2 regions of the Polaromonas aquatica genome follow, and region 1 is predicted to be linked to the other one. Evidence: riboswitches for the same ligand, from Rfam matches in the RefSeq annotation. Region 1 holds a riboswitch; the other holds the start of a gene.
What was found. Region 1 has a riboswitch for S-adenosylhomocysteine ahead of ahcY (adenosylhomocysteinase). Riboswitches for the same ligand answer to the same signal wherever they lie in the genome.

Region 1 (6,848 bases):
CCTCTATGCAGACCACACGCGCGTCGTCGCGCATGGTGGCATGCAGCTGTCCATGGCCTACATCGACACCGACGACCTGCGCCGCGCCGTGCTGCAGCAGGCAATCCGTGAATCCACCGGTGGACTGGCCTATGTCGAGGCAGCGCAGGCCGCTCACGTCCAGCTTTGTAGCCTTGAGTGCGCCTTCGAGCTTGAGCCCGCCGCGCGAGATGTATTTGGCCTCGGTGTTGTCGAGCACTTCCATCTCGGCCGCGTCCGGGATCTCGTCGCCGTTTTTGGCAACACGCTTCCATGCCGGCAGCACATCGGTATCGACAAGCACGCGCCATTGCACCCCCGAAGCAATCAGGCGCTGGGCCTGGGAGCGGGTGGTGGCAAAGCCGTGTTCGACGAGGAAGAGGTCAGCGCGCATGGATAGGTTTTCTGCCTTTTATGGCGTTGAGGGCGTAGCGAGCGGCCCGAAATCCGCAAGGCGGAAATCGGCCCGCGCAGTAGCCATTAATAGCGGTAGGTGTTGGCTTTGTAAGGGCCGGACTTCGACACGCCGATGTAAGCAGCCTGCTCATCGCTGAGTTCAGACAGCATGGCGCCGACTTTCTTGAGGTGCAGGCGCGCGACTTTTTCGTCCAGGTGCTTGGGCAACACATAAACCTTGCCCACTTCGTAGTCAGCCTGTTTGGTGAACAGTTCGATCTGCGCAATGGTCTGATTCGCAAAGCTGGAGGACATGACAAAGCTGGGGTGGCCCGTGCCGCAACCCAGGTTCACGAGGCGGCCCTTGGCCAGCAGGATGATGCGTTTGCCGTCCGGGAAGATCACGTGGTCGACTTGCGGCTTGATCTCTTCCCAGGTGCATTTTTCCAGCGAAGCGACGTCGATTTCGTTGTCGAAATGGCCGATGTTGCAAACGATGGCCTGGTCTTTCATCTTGGCCATGTGCTCATAGGTGATGACGTTTTTGTTGCCGGTGGCGGAGACAAAAATATCGCACTTGTCGGCTGCGTATTCCATGGTCACGACCTTGTAACCTTCCATCGCGGCCTGCAGGGCGTTGATCGGGTCGATCTCGGTCACCCAGACCTGGGCCGACAGCGCACGCAGGGCCTGGGCCGAGCCCTTGCCCACGTCGCCGTAACCGGCCACACAGGCGACCTTGCCGGCCACCATCACGTCGGTGGCGCGCTTGATCGCGTCAACCAGGGATTCGCGGCAGCCGTAGAGGTTGTCGAACTTGGATTTGGTCACCGAGTCGTTCACGTTGATGGCGCGCAGGGCCAAGGTGCCCTTGGCCGACATTTCGTTCAGGCGCAGCACGCCGGTGGTGGTTTCTTCAGTCACGCCGATGATGTTTTTCAGGCGGCGGCTGTACCAGGTCGGGTCTTGCGCAAGCTTGGCCTTGATCGAGTTGAACAGGCAGATTTCTTCTTCGCTGGTGGGCTTGGAGATCAGGCTGGCGTCTTTTTCGGCCTTGGTGCCCAGGTGCATCAGCAACGTTGCATCGCCGCCGTCGTCCAGGATCATGTTCGGGCCTTCTTCGGGCGTGCCTTTGGCGCCGTTGAATTCGAAAATGCGATGGGTGTAGTCCCAGTAGTCGGCCAGGGTTTCACCCTTGATGGCAAACACGGGCGTGCCGGCAGCGGCAATCGCGGCAGCAGCGTGGTCTTGCGTAGAGAAAATGTTGCACGAAGCCCAGCGCACGTCGGCGCCGAGTGCCTGCAGGGTTTCGATCAGCACGCCGGTCTGGATCGTCATGTGCAGCGAGCCGGTGATGCGTGCGCCCTTCAAAAGCTGGGCTTTCGCGAATTCTTCGCGGATGGCCATCAGGCCGGGCATCTCGGTCTGGGCGATGTTCAGTTCCTTGCGGCCCCAGGCGGCGAGGGAAATGTCGGCAATGGTGTAGTCGGTGGAAGGCTTCAATACGGCGCTCATACGGTTCTCCAAAATCAAACGTCAATTGGGCAAAATCGCCACAGGCATGGGCGTTCAAGGGACGGGGGAACTCGGTCATTCACCCGGCTTGAGAGCACATGCGGGTGAGCGTGGTTGCAATGAAGTCCTGAGCCTGGTCCACTGGGTGTGGGTTGCAACGCTCCTCAGGAAGCCTGCCATTGTACCGAAGCGCGCCGGCGCCCGAAAATGGCATGCGAAAATTTCACCATGCAAGAACTGAACAACTGGCCCGTCGCAGCACGGCGCCTGGTGACCGGCGTCTTCACCGACATCGACGACACGCTGACAACAGACGGCGCCATCACGCCCGATGCACTGCAGGCGCTGGCCGACCTGAAAGCGGCCGGCCTGCATGTCATTCCCATCACCGGCCGGCCGGTGGGCTGGAGCGAGCCTTTTGCGCTCAGCTGGCCGGTGGACGCCATCGTTGCAGAAAACGGCGCAGTTGCGCTACTTTCAAGCCAAAAAGGCCCGCAGCCCTTGCAGGACAGGCGCAACCAGCTATCAAAACTGTATCAACAGGACGAGTCCATGCGGCGGGCCAACTACGCCCGCATGCAGCAGGTGGCGCGCCGTGTGATGCAGGAAGTGCCCGGCGCCGTCCTCTCACAAGACAGCCCCGGGCGCGAAACCGACATCGCCATAGACCACAGCGAGTTTGTGCATCTGCCGCCCGCCGCCATCGCCCACGCCGTGCAGATCATGCAGAACGAAGGCATGAATGCCACCGTCAGTTCCATCCACATCAATGGCTGGTTTGGCGCGCACAACAAACTCGAAGGCGCACGCTGGATAGTCCGCGAGTTGCTGGGCCGCGAGCTGGATGCCGAGATGGAACGCTGGGTTTATGTTGGCGACTCAACCAACGACCAGCTGATGTTTGAGGCCTTCCCGCACTCAGTGGGCGTGGCCAATATCCGGCGTTTTGAGGCACAGCTGGCGCACAAGCCGCGCTACATCACGCAGGGCGAGCGCGGCGCGGGTTTTGCCGAGGTGGCGCGCGCCATTTTGTCGGCACGCTCCACGTAAAAACCGCGCAGGCGGTTTTGACTCAGCTGCCTTTGGCCAGGCCCAGCTTGTCGATCAACACCTTTTCGCGGCCAATGGTGTCCTGCGCAAATTTTGTGTAGTCAGCCGAGCTCAGGTAGTTGGGCAGCATGTCGTAGCGGGCCAGCGCGGCCACATAACTGGGTTCTTCCATCGCCTTTTTGAACGCATCATGCAGCCGCCTGACCACTTCGGGCGGCGTGCCCTTGGGTGCGCCTATGCCGAAAGGCGAGTTCTGCACTATGTCGTAACCCAGTTCCTTGAGCGTAGGCGCGCCGGGGAATTTGTCCAGCCGCTTTTCGCCCCAGGTGTTGAGCACGCGCAGCTTGCCCGCCTCGACCTGCGTTGCAAAACCGGTGCTGTCGGCCGCCGCCATCACCTGCCCGCCAACCACCGCCAGCATCAGGTCGGCGCTGCCTTTGTAGGGCACATGCTGCAGCTCGATGCCGGCCTTCTGTGCGACCAGCTCGGTCGTCAGGTGCGGGCTGGTAAGCGTGCCCGTGGAGCCGTAAGTCAGCTTGCCGGGGTTGGCCTTGGCGTAGGCAACAAAGTCGGCCCAGTTCTTCAGTGGGCTGTCGGCCGGCACAACAATGCCAAAGGCGTAGCCCGTGACATTGATGACGTAAGTGATGTCCTTGATCGGGTCCCAGTTGATTTTGGTGGTGTAACCCAGCCGGAACACACCCAGCGGAATCTGCGCCACCGTATAGCCGTCAGCCACGGCGCTTTGCAGTTGCTGCGCCGGCAGGGTGCCACCGGCGCCGGGCTTGTTCTCGACAATCACCGGCTGGCCGAGGATTTTGGAAGCATTGTCCGCCAGCGAACGCATGGTGATGTCCGTCGGCCCGCCGGCCGGAAAGGCAATCACCAGCTTGATGGGTTTGGCCGGAAAGCTGCCTTGCGCCCAGGCCTGCTGGCCCAGTGCAGGAACGGCGAGTGCGGCGGCGGTTTGCAAGAGGTGGCGACGTTGCATGAAAAACTCCCGGTGGGTGATGTAGCGCCAGATCATGCGTCACATCACCCCGGGCCGCATCAGGGGAACACCTGAAGGCCTGCCGGCCCGCACCAGGCCGGTTTTAAAGGTGTTTTATGCCTCTGGCCGGCTGGATATGCGCGCAACCAGCTATCCATTTGATAGCAAAATACACACTTACACCCGTGCCAGCACACCCCGCAAGGCATTGCCGGTGTGCGTCCCCAGCTTCACCACCGTTTCGGGTGGCGCGGAGGCGACCACCGTGCCACCGGCATTGCCGCCATCGGGGCCCAGGTCAATCACCCAGTCGGCCTCGGCAATCACGTCCAGGTCGTGCTCGATCACCACCACGCTGTGGCCGCCATTGACCAGGCGGTGCAACACGTGGATCAACTTTTCGACGTCGGCCATGTGCAGGCCCACCGTGGGCTCGTCCAGCACATACAAGGTATGCGGCGCCTTCTGGCCACGGCGTGTGATGTCGTCACGCACCTTGGACAGTTCGGTCACCAGCTTGATGCGCTGCGCCTCGCCGCCCGACAAAGTCGGCGACGGCTGGCCCAGCGTAAGGTAGCCCAGGCCCACGTCTTTCAGCAACTGCAGCGGATGGCTGATGTTGGGCATGGAGGCAAAAAAGTCCACCGCCTCGTCAACCTCCATCTTCAGCACGTCACCAATGCTTTTGCCGCGCCAGGTCACAGCCAGTGTCTCGGGGTTGAAGCGCGCGCCGTGACAGGTTTCGCACAGCACCTTCACGTCAGGCAAGAAGCTCATGCCAATCGTGCGTACGCCGGCGCCTTCACAGGTCGGGCAACGGCCTTCGCCGGTGTTGAAGCTGAAGCGCCCCGCCGCATAACCGCGTGCCCGGGCCTCCAGCGTGTCGGCAAACAGCTTGCGAATCGTGTCCCAGAAACCGATGTAGGTGGCCGGGCAGGAGCGCGGTGTTTTGCCTATCGGGGTCTGGTCCACTTCCAGCACACGGTCAACCACGCGGTAGCCTTCAATGCGCTCGCAGCCCGTCCATGCCGGGTGTTTGCCGGCATCGTCAGAATCGCGGCCGGCTTTGGTCGAGCGCTGCATGACGGCGGCATGCACATTGGTCAGCAACACATCGCGCGCGAGCGTGGACTTGCCCGAACCCGACACGCCGGTGACGGCCACCAGGCGGTACAGCGGCACATCAATGGAGACGTCCTTGAGGTTGTGCAGGTCTGCGTTGACGACCTTGAGCCACGAGGTGAAAGGCGTGGCGGCAGCGGGCGCTGCATTGTGCAAGGCACTCGCACTGGCTGCCGCAGCCTTTAGCGCGGCGGCCTTGAGCAGTGCCTGCTTTTGTTTGCTCAGGGGCTTGGCGGCAGGACCGGAACCGGCGCCCGGCGCCACTGCTGCATCCGGGTCCAGCCCCAGCTGCGTTTCACGGCGTATCTGCAAGGGGTGAATCAGCGGATTCGCCAGGTAACGGCCCGTCAGCGAATCCGGCACTGCCGACAGCTGCGCCGCCGTGCCCTGCGCCACCAGCCGCCCACCGCGTTTGCCTGCGCCCGGACCGATGTCGATGATGTTGTCGGCGCGGCGAATGGTGTCTTCATCATGCTCTACAACGACCAGCGTGTTGCCGCGTTCGCTGAGCTTGCCAAGCGCGCTGAGCAAAATCTGGTTGTCGCGCGGGTGCAGGCCAATCGTCGGCTCGTCCAGCACATAACAGACGCCCTGCAGGTTGGATCCCAGCTGCGCGGCCAGGCGAATGCGCTGCGCCTCGCCGCCCGAAAGCGTCGGTGCGCCGCGATCCAGCGTGAGGTAACCCAGGCCCACGTCTTCGAGGAACTCGAGGCGGCTTTTGATCTCGGGGACCAGGTCTCGCGCGATACCGGCTTCACGGCCCACCAGGTCGAGCTTTTCAACCCAGGCGCGCACGTCGGTCACCGACAGGCGTGCGATCTCGGAAATACCCACGCCGGCGAACTTGACCGCCCTCGCCAGCTTGTTCAGGCGCGTGCCTTCGCAGCCCGGGCAGACGGTGTCCACCACGTCTTCGGCTTCAGGCTCCGCAAAACTCTGCTCGCGGCCCTTGTTGTCGTCGTCACGCACAGAGTCGTCAAATACCTTGCGCTGCTCTTTGGTGAGCTTGACACCGGTGCCCACGCAATCGGGGCACCAGCCATGTTTGCTGTTGTAGCTGAACAGGCGCGGGTCAAGCTCGGGATATGAGGTTGAGCAGACCGGGCAGGCGCGTTTGGTGGAAGAGGCTTCGAGTTTGCCAATCGCCTTGGTAGATGTGCCCGCCAGCATGGCACCGCGCAGGCCGTCCAGCGGCGCCAGCACATGCACCACGCCCTTGCCATGTTGCAGCGCGGTGGCGAGCGCTGCACGCAGCACCGCTTCGTTCTCGGGCGTGACATGGATGTCGGCAACCGGCAACTCGACCGTGTGCTCCTTGAAACGGTCAATGCGCGGAAAGTTGGTGGTCGGCAAAAACTCGCCGTCAATACGCAGGTGCGTGTAGCCGCGCGGCCGCGCCCAGTCGGCCAGCTCGGTGTAGACACCCTTGCGGGCAATCACCAGCGGCGCCAGCAGGCCTATGTGTTTGCCGCGGTAGGCCTTGAGCAGTTGCGCTGCGATGCTCTCAGGGCTTTGCGGCATCACGGCCGCGCCATCCTTAGTGCAGTGCTGCACGCCGAGCTTGACGTAAAGCAGGCGCAGGAAATGCCAGACCTCTGTTGTGGTGCCGACGGTGGACTTGCGCCCGCCGCGCGACAGGCGCTGCTCGATCGCCACCGTGGGCGGAATGCCGTACACCGCATCGACCTCGGGCCGGCCCGCCGGTTGCACAATGCTGCGCGCATAGGCATTGAGCGATTCAAGGTAACGCCGCTGG
Region 2 (6,848 bases), on a different contig from region 1:
CGCGTCACCGCCAAAGAGGATAAGTGCCAGCCTGAACATGCTTGCGCGTTGCAGTCAGTACGCAGTAAGCGCCAGCAGACGCTGCCTCTGCATGTGCAGAGGAACGGCCCGCGCCCCAGCCTCCAGCGCAGAGGTCGGCCCGCGCACGGAGGCAAACAACGGGACAGGTGATGTGTTGCCCACAGTCCTCGAAAACCGGCGCGGCTTAACCGCCCTGGTACACCGGTGCCGGCTGGACGACGTTGGGCGTTATGGGCTTGGGCGCGCCGTAGGTGGCGCCGTCGCTGGTGCGTATGGTTGAACCATCAATAGTGACGCGACTGCCCACGGCAGGTGGCTGGGCGACTTCCAGCGTACGGCGCGAGCCGTCTTCCATGTGCACACTCACCTGGTAGACGGTTTCCTTGCGCACGTTTTTCTCGATGGCATTGCCGGCAAAACCGCCGCCCACGGCGCCGATGATGGTGCCCAGCGTGCGGCCATTCCCCTGCCCGATCTGGTTGCCCAGCACCGCACCAAGCACCCCTCCAGCCACCGTGCCGACGCCCACGCCCGGTGGTTTGGTGGAACGTGTCACCGGCGTAACGGACTCCACCGAACCGCAAACGGCGCAAACCTGGGCGACAGGCGCCGGCGAGGGGTACGGCGAGGGCGCAGGTGTCACGCCCGAATAGCTGGGCGCGGTTGAAGGTTTCGGGGTCGGTTTGACCACCTTTTTGGCTGGCGCAGGCGCAGGTGCCGGCTTGGCAGGCGCTGCAACAGGTTTTTCAATCAGGTCATCTGCGGCAGTCGCCGATGCGGCCATCGCGGGCGCGGTTACGGCGGCCTGAGGCGCGGCAAGCGCCACCTGGGTTGCAGGGGGCGGCGCCGGAGTGCGCTGCTGGTAAATCATGGCGCCGCCCATGCCGAGCACGGCAACGCCCAGAATGCCGACGGCCGCCCACAAAGGTTTGTTGGCCGACGAGCCGGCCTGTTGACCGGGCTGTAAGTTATCGGTGGATGTGTTCATGGCAATTGCCCTCCAGGTTGAACCGGTTCGGATAGCTACGTGAAACCGAGACGAATACGTGTGCAGCTTTGGCAGGCTTGTCGCCTGCCCTCTGGCTGCCCCCTTGTGGCCTTTTTTGCAGTTTTACCACGCCGGGGACCACGCGCCTACCCTTCAACGTCCCCGGCTGCCAAAAGGTACACAAGGCACATGAATGAGCCATGTCTTTTTGTAAATGCCGCAGCCTGCCGGTGAAGCCACCGTAAAGCCGCGGGCCATACCTCTACAGATTGGGGGCCAGCAGTCGCTGCAGGTCCTCGGCGCGGGCACCGCGCCGCTGCGCGAGGTCCTGCAACTGGTCATCACCAATCCGGCCTACATTGAAGTAGGTGCTCTCGGGGTGGCTCAAATAAAAACCGCTGACGCTGGCCGCCGGGGTCATCGCCAGGCTTTCCGTCAGGGCCATGCCGATGTCTGCGGCACCCAGCAATTCAAACATGTCTTTTTTCACGCTGTGGTCCGGGCAGGCCGGGTAGCCGGGCGCGGGGCGTATGCCCTGGTATTTTTCGGCAATCAGGGCCTCGACCTCCAGTGACTCGGCCGGCGCATAGCCCCATAGGTCCTGGCGCACGCGCTGGTGCATGCTCTCGGCAAATGCCTCGGCCAGCCGGTCCGCCAGCGCCTTGAGCATGATGGACGAATAGTCGTCATGGTCGTCCTGGAAGTACTTTTCCTTCTTTTCTGCGCCCAAGCCCGCCGTGACGGCAAAAACACCGATGTAATCGGCTATTTTTGAACCATTCAGGCCTGCGGCCGCCGTGCTGTGCGCGCGAGCAGCTATCAATTCAGGAGCAAGATTTTTGGGCGCGACAAAGTCAGCCAGGCATCGGCTGGGGCGCATCACGCCTTCAACGGCGGTTTTCTCGCTTTGCTGGCGCAGGCCATACCAGGTCATGGCGACTTCGCTGCGCGACTCGTCGGTGTATATCTCGATGTCGTCGCCCACGCTGTTGGCCGGGTACAGCCCAATCACGCCGCTGGCCGTGAGCCAGCGCCCTTCGATCAGGCGGCGCAGCATGCGCTGCGCATCGGCGTAGACCCGCACGGCTTCCGTGCCGACAACCTCGTCTTTCAGAATCGCCGGGAAAGGCCCCGCCAGGTCCCAGGTCTGGAAGAACGGACCCCAGTCTATGAATTTCGCCAGTTCGGCCAGGTCAAAGTTCTTGAACACACGCCGGCCAATGAACTTGGGCACGGGCGGCGTGTAGTTCGCCCAGTCCATAGGCGTGGCATTGGCGCGTGCCTTGGCCAGCGGCCACATAGGTGTCTGCTTTTTATTGGCGTGCTGGCTGCGCACCTTGTCGTAATCGCTGTTGAGCTCGTCGATGTATTTGGTGGCCTGGTCTGACAGCAGGCTTTGCGCCACGCTCACACTGCGCGAGGCGTCGGGCACATACACCACCGGGCCTTCATAGTGCGGCGAGATCTTGACCGCCGTGTGCACCCGACTGGTGGTCGCGCCGCCTATCATCAGCGGAATTTTCTTGATGCGGAAATGGTCGTCCTTCTGCATCTCGGCCGCGACGTATTGCATCTCTTCCAGGCTGGGCGTGATCAGGCCGGACAGGCCCACGATGTCAGCGCCCTCGACCTTGGCGCGCGCCAATATTTCATGGCAGGGCACCATCACGCCCATGTTGACGACTTCGAAGTTGTTGCACTGCAGGACGACCGTCACGATGTTCTTGCCGATATCGTGCACATCGCCCTTGACGGTGGCAATGATGATCTTGCCCTTGGTCTTGACGTCGCCACCCGCAGCCTCAAGCAACAGCTTTTCGGCCTCAATATAGGGCAACAAATGCGCCACGGCCTGTTTCATCACGCGGGCGCTTTTCACCACCTGCGGCAAAAACATCTTGCCCTGGCCGAACAGGTCGCCGACCACGTTCATGCCGTCCATCAACGGGCCTTCAATCACATGCAGGGGCCGGCCGCCCTCGGCCAGGATGGCCTGGTACATCTCTTCGGTGTCCTCGGTGATGAACTCGTTCATGCCGTGGACCAGCGCGTGCGACAGGCGCTGGCGCACCGGCAGGGCTCGCCATTCGTTTTTCTTGCTGTCGTCTTTCGCACCGCTTTTTGCCGTCTCGGCGACCTCAATCAGGCGCTCGCTGGGCGTAAGTTCTTCCTCGCCATCCTTGTAAATAGGTTGGCGATTGAGCACCACGTCCTCGACACGCTCGCGCAAGGTCGGCTCAAGATCGTCGTAAACACCGACCATGCCGGCGTTGACGATGCCCATGTCCATGCCGGCCTTGATGGCGTGGTACAGGAACACCGTGTGAATCGCCTCACGCACCGGGTCGTTGCCGCGAAAGCTGAAGGACACATTGGAGACGCCGCCCGAGACCTTGGCACCGGGCAGGTTCTGCTTGATCCAGCGCGTGGCGTTGATGAAGTCGACCGCGTAGTTGTTGTGCTCTTCAATGCCGGTGGCAATGGCAAAAATGTTCGGATCGAAGATGATGTCTTCGGGCGGGAAGTCGAGCTCATCGACCAGCACGCGGTAAGCGCGTTCGCAGATTTCAATCTTGCGTTCATAAGTGTCGGCCTGGCCTTTTTCGTCAAAGGCCATGACCACGGCCGCCGCGCCATAACGCTTGAGCAGCTTGGCCTGCTCCTTGAAGGGCGCCAGCCCTTCCTTCATGGAGATCGAATTGACGATGCCCTTGCCCTGGATGCAGCGCAAACCGGCCTCGATCACGCTCCACTTGGAGCTGTCGATCATGATGGGCACACGCGAAATGTCCGGCTCGCTGGCGATCAGGTTGAGGAAGCGCACCATGGCCGCCTGGCTATCGAGCATGGCCTCGTCCATGTTGATGTCTATGATCTGCGCGCCGTTCTCGACCTGCTGGCGGGCCACGGCCAATGCGGCCTCAAAGTCACCGTTGAGGATCATGCGGGCAAAAACTTTTGAACCCGTGACATTGGTTCGCTCACCAATATTTACAAATAAGGTGCCCGCGCCAATGTTGACCGGCTCCAGGCCGGAGAGCTTCATGGGGGGCAGTACCACTGGGGGATTTCGAATTTCAGACACAACTCACCTTGCAACAAAGGTGAGCGTCGTTGCCGCAGAAGTTTCCGGGCAGAAACAACTGTAACCAAAGCCTGACGAAACGGTTGTTTCGCTGCAACGCTCCTTGGGTTACCATCATTTTAGTCGCTCGCGAAACCTTGCGCCACACCCGCGCCGCAGCAGGCAAAACTCCCGGAAAAAAATGTATGTTTGAAACCCTGTTTGGCAGGAATACGAGGGCGCAGGTCAGCGCACCCGAGCGTATGCGCCCCAAGGACCGTATGCGTGCCATTGAAGGCTCCAGCACCGCGGAACTGGCAGCCGAACTGCTGATAGCCCCGACCGCGCTGATGCAGCTCACCCCGAGTGAAGCACTCACGGTGGTCAGTTACATGATCCCGCGCAAAATTGCCATGGGCACCACCTTCATCGCCGAAGGCGACACGATGGATACCGGTTACATGGTGTTGCTGCTGGAAGGCGAGGTGACGATCGAAAGCATTGTCGTCAGCCGCCATGCGCCGGTGACGGTCAATGTGCTCGGCCCCGGCAGCCTGATCGGCGAAATGGGACTGGTGGACGGCCAGGCCCGCCTGGCCTCATGCACAGCGAGCACCGACGTGCGCTGCGCCATCCTGTCGCGCGAGGCCCTGGAACAGCTCAGCGCAGACAGCCCGAAAACAGCGGCCAAACTGATGTTCGCCGTCTCGCTGCGGGTGGCAGAGCGGCTGCGCGAAACTTCTGAAAAACTGAAGATGTACAGCCAGCTGGTACAGGCCATGCAGCAGGAAATTGATCATTTAATGCCGACCTGAGGCCCCCACGCTTTTCACTTCGTGTAATGCGCTGCCCCCCCGAGGGGGCGCTTCGCCTGCGGCCCGGCAAAGCCGGTTCCGCGGCTCTACTTGCGAAGACCCTATTCAGGCAGCTTCGCGGTAGAAAACGCCGGAACTCAATTCCCGCCTTGCCACCGGCGCCACCGCACTCGCAATCGCCTGGATGTGGTCCGGCGTGGTGCCGCAGCAACCTCCCACGATGTTGACCAGGCCTTCTGCGGCGAATTCGTGCAGCAGGCGCGAGGTCACATCGGGCGTTTCGTCAAAGCCGGTGTCGCTCATGGGGTTGGGCAGGCCGGCATTCGGGTAGCAGCTGATATAGGTGTCACCCGCCACCCGGGCCAGCTCCTGGATGTAGGGGCGCATCAGCGCCGCACCCAGCGCGCAGTTCAGGCCAACAGCCAGCGGCTGGGCGTGGCGAATGCTGTGCCAGAAAGCTGTCACAGTCTGGCCGCTCAAGATGCGGCCGGATGCATCGGTCACGGTGCCGCTGATGATGAGCGGCAGGCGTTCGCCGGAATTATCAAAATATTCGTCGATCGCAAACAGCGCGGCCTTGGCGTTCAGCGTGTCAAAAATGGTTTCCACCAGCAGCACGTCGGCACCGCCCTTGACCAGCGCCTCGGTCTGCTCGTAGTAAGCCTTGCGCAGCTCTTCAAAGCTGGTATTGCGCGCGCCGGGGTCGTTCACATCGGGGCTGATGCTGGCGGTTTTGGGGGTGGGGCCAAGGGCTCCGACCACAAAACGCGGTTTGTCCGGCGTGGAGAACTTGTCGCAGGCGGCGCGGGCAATGCGGGCTGATTCGACATTCATCTCGATGGCGAGGTCGGCCATGTCGTAGTCCGCCTGGGCGACGGTGGTCGCGCCGAAGGTGTTGGTTTCAATCATGTCGGCACCGGCGGACAGGTAACCCTCATGGATGTCCTGGATCACGTCGGGACGCGTCAGGCTGAGCAGCTCGTTGTTGCCCTTGACGTCCTTGTGGAAGTCCTTGAAGCGCTCGCCGCGGTACTGGGCTTCGTTGAGCTTGAAGCGCTGGATCATGGTGCCCATCGCGCCGTCAAGGATGGCGATGCGTTTTTCGAGGATGGCGGGCAGCTGCTGGCCGCGGGTGTAGGTGATGGGCTTCATGGCGGTCATTTTAGGCCGTCCGTTATTTACGCAATACTTTCCATGACAATATAGGGTTACGCCCCAAGACATGAAAAACCTACAACCCAAAGAAGCCTGGATCTGGCTGCAATCGCACCCCGACAGCCTGTTTGTCGATGTCCGCATGGAAATCGAGTCGCTCTACGTGGGCCGTCCACCCGGCGTGGTCAACGTGCCCTGGTACGAATACCCTGACCTGCAGCCCGATCCGCAAAAGTTTGCCGAGGCGGTCGAACGAGAAGGCACCGGCAAGGAGCAGCCGGTGTTGCTGATCTGCCGCTCCGGCAAGCGCACGCAGGATGCCGGCAAGGCCCTGGAAGCCGCCGGGTTTTCGGACGTACAGCACGTGGTTCATGGCTTTGAAGGCGAACTTGACGAGCATTTCCGGCGCTCGACGCAGTCCGGCTGGCGTTTTGACGGCCTGCCCTGGGAGCAGATGTAGGCCGCAGCCCTGCATCCAGCCTGCCCGTTTTACCCGCCCCTACGCCTTGTCATCCATCACACTTATTCCCACCCCGCTGGACATACTTGGCGAGGTCTTCGGTTACAGCGACTTTCGCGGGCCACAGCGGGCCATCGTTGACCATGTGATCGCCGGCGGCGATGCGCTGGTGCTGATGCCGACCGGCGGCGGCAAGTCGCTGTGTTACCAGATCCCGGCGATTGCGCGGCAGAACGCCGGCCACGGCGTGACCATCGTGATCTCGCCGCTGATTGCGCTGATGCACGACCAGGTCGGCGCGCTGCACGAGGCCGGTGTTTCCGCCGCTTTCCTGAATTCCACGCA

Region 2: linked by a shared signal. The riboswitch ahead of metH (methionine synthase) and the one ahead of ahcY (adenosylhomocysteinase) in region 1 are both predicted to bind S-adenosylhomocysteine.

The regions. Positions count from the first base shown of each region.
Region 1 is NZ_JBHSRS010000001.1:66,128-72,975, forward strand. It holds gene ACFQND_RS00350 (TlyA family RNA methyltransferase) at 1-412, opposite strand, end outside; gene ahcY (adenosylhomocysteinase) at 499-1,929, opposite strand; S-adenosyl-L-homocysteine riboswitch at 2,029-2,101, opposite strand; gene ACFQND_RS00360 (HAD-IIB family hydrolase) at 2,158-2,979, shown strand; gene ACFQND_RS00365 (Bug family tripartite tricarboxylate transporter substrate binding protein) at 3,002-3,970, opposite strand; gene uvrA (excinuclease ABC subunit UvrA) at 4,148-6,848, opposite strand, start outside.
Region 2 is NZ_JBHSRS010000018.1:702,138-708,985, reverse strand. It holds gene ACFQND_RS11835 (HdeD family acid-resistance protein) at 1-39, opposite strand, end outside; gene ACFQND_RS11830 (outer membrane lipoprotein) at 206-1,009, opposite strand; gene metH (methionine synthase) at 1,272-4,094, opposite strand; S-adenosyl-L-homocysteine riboswitch at 4,109-4,205, opposite strand; gene ACFQND_RS11820 (cyclic nucleotide-binding domain-containing protein) at 4,280-4,888, shown strand; gene ACFQND_RS11815 (homocysteine S-methyltransferase family protein) at 4,994-6,040, opposite strand; gene ACFQND_RS11810 (rhodanese-like domain-containing protein) at 6,111-6,503, shown strand; gene recQ (DNA helicase RecQ) at 6,415-6,848, shown strand, end outside.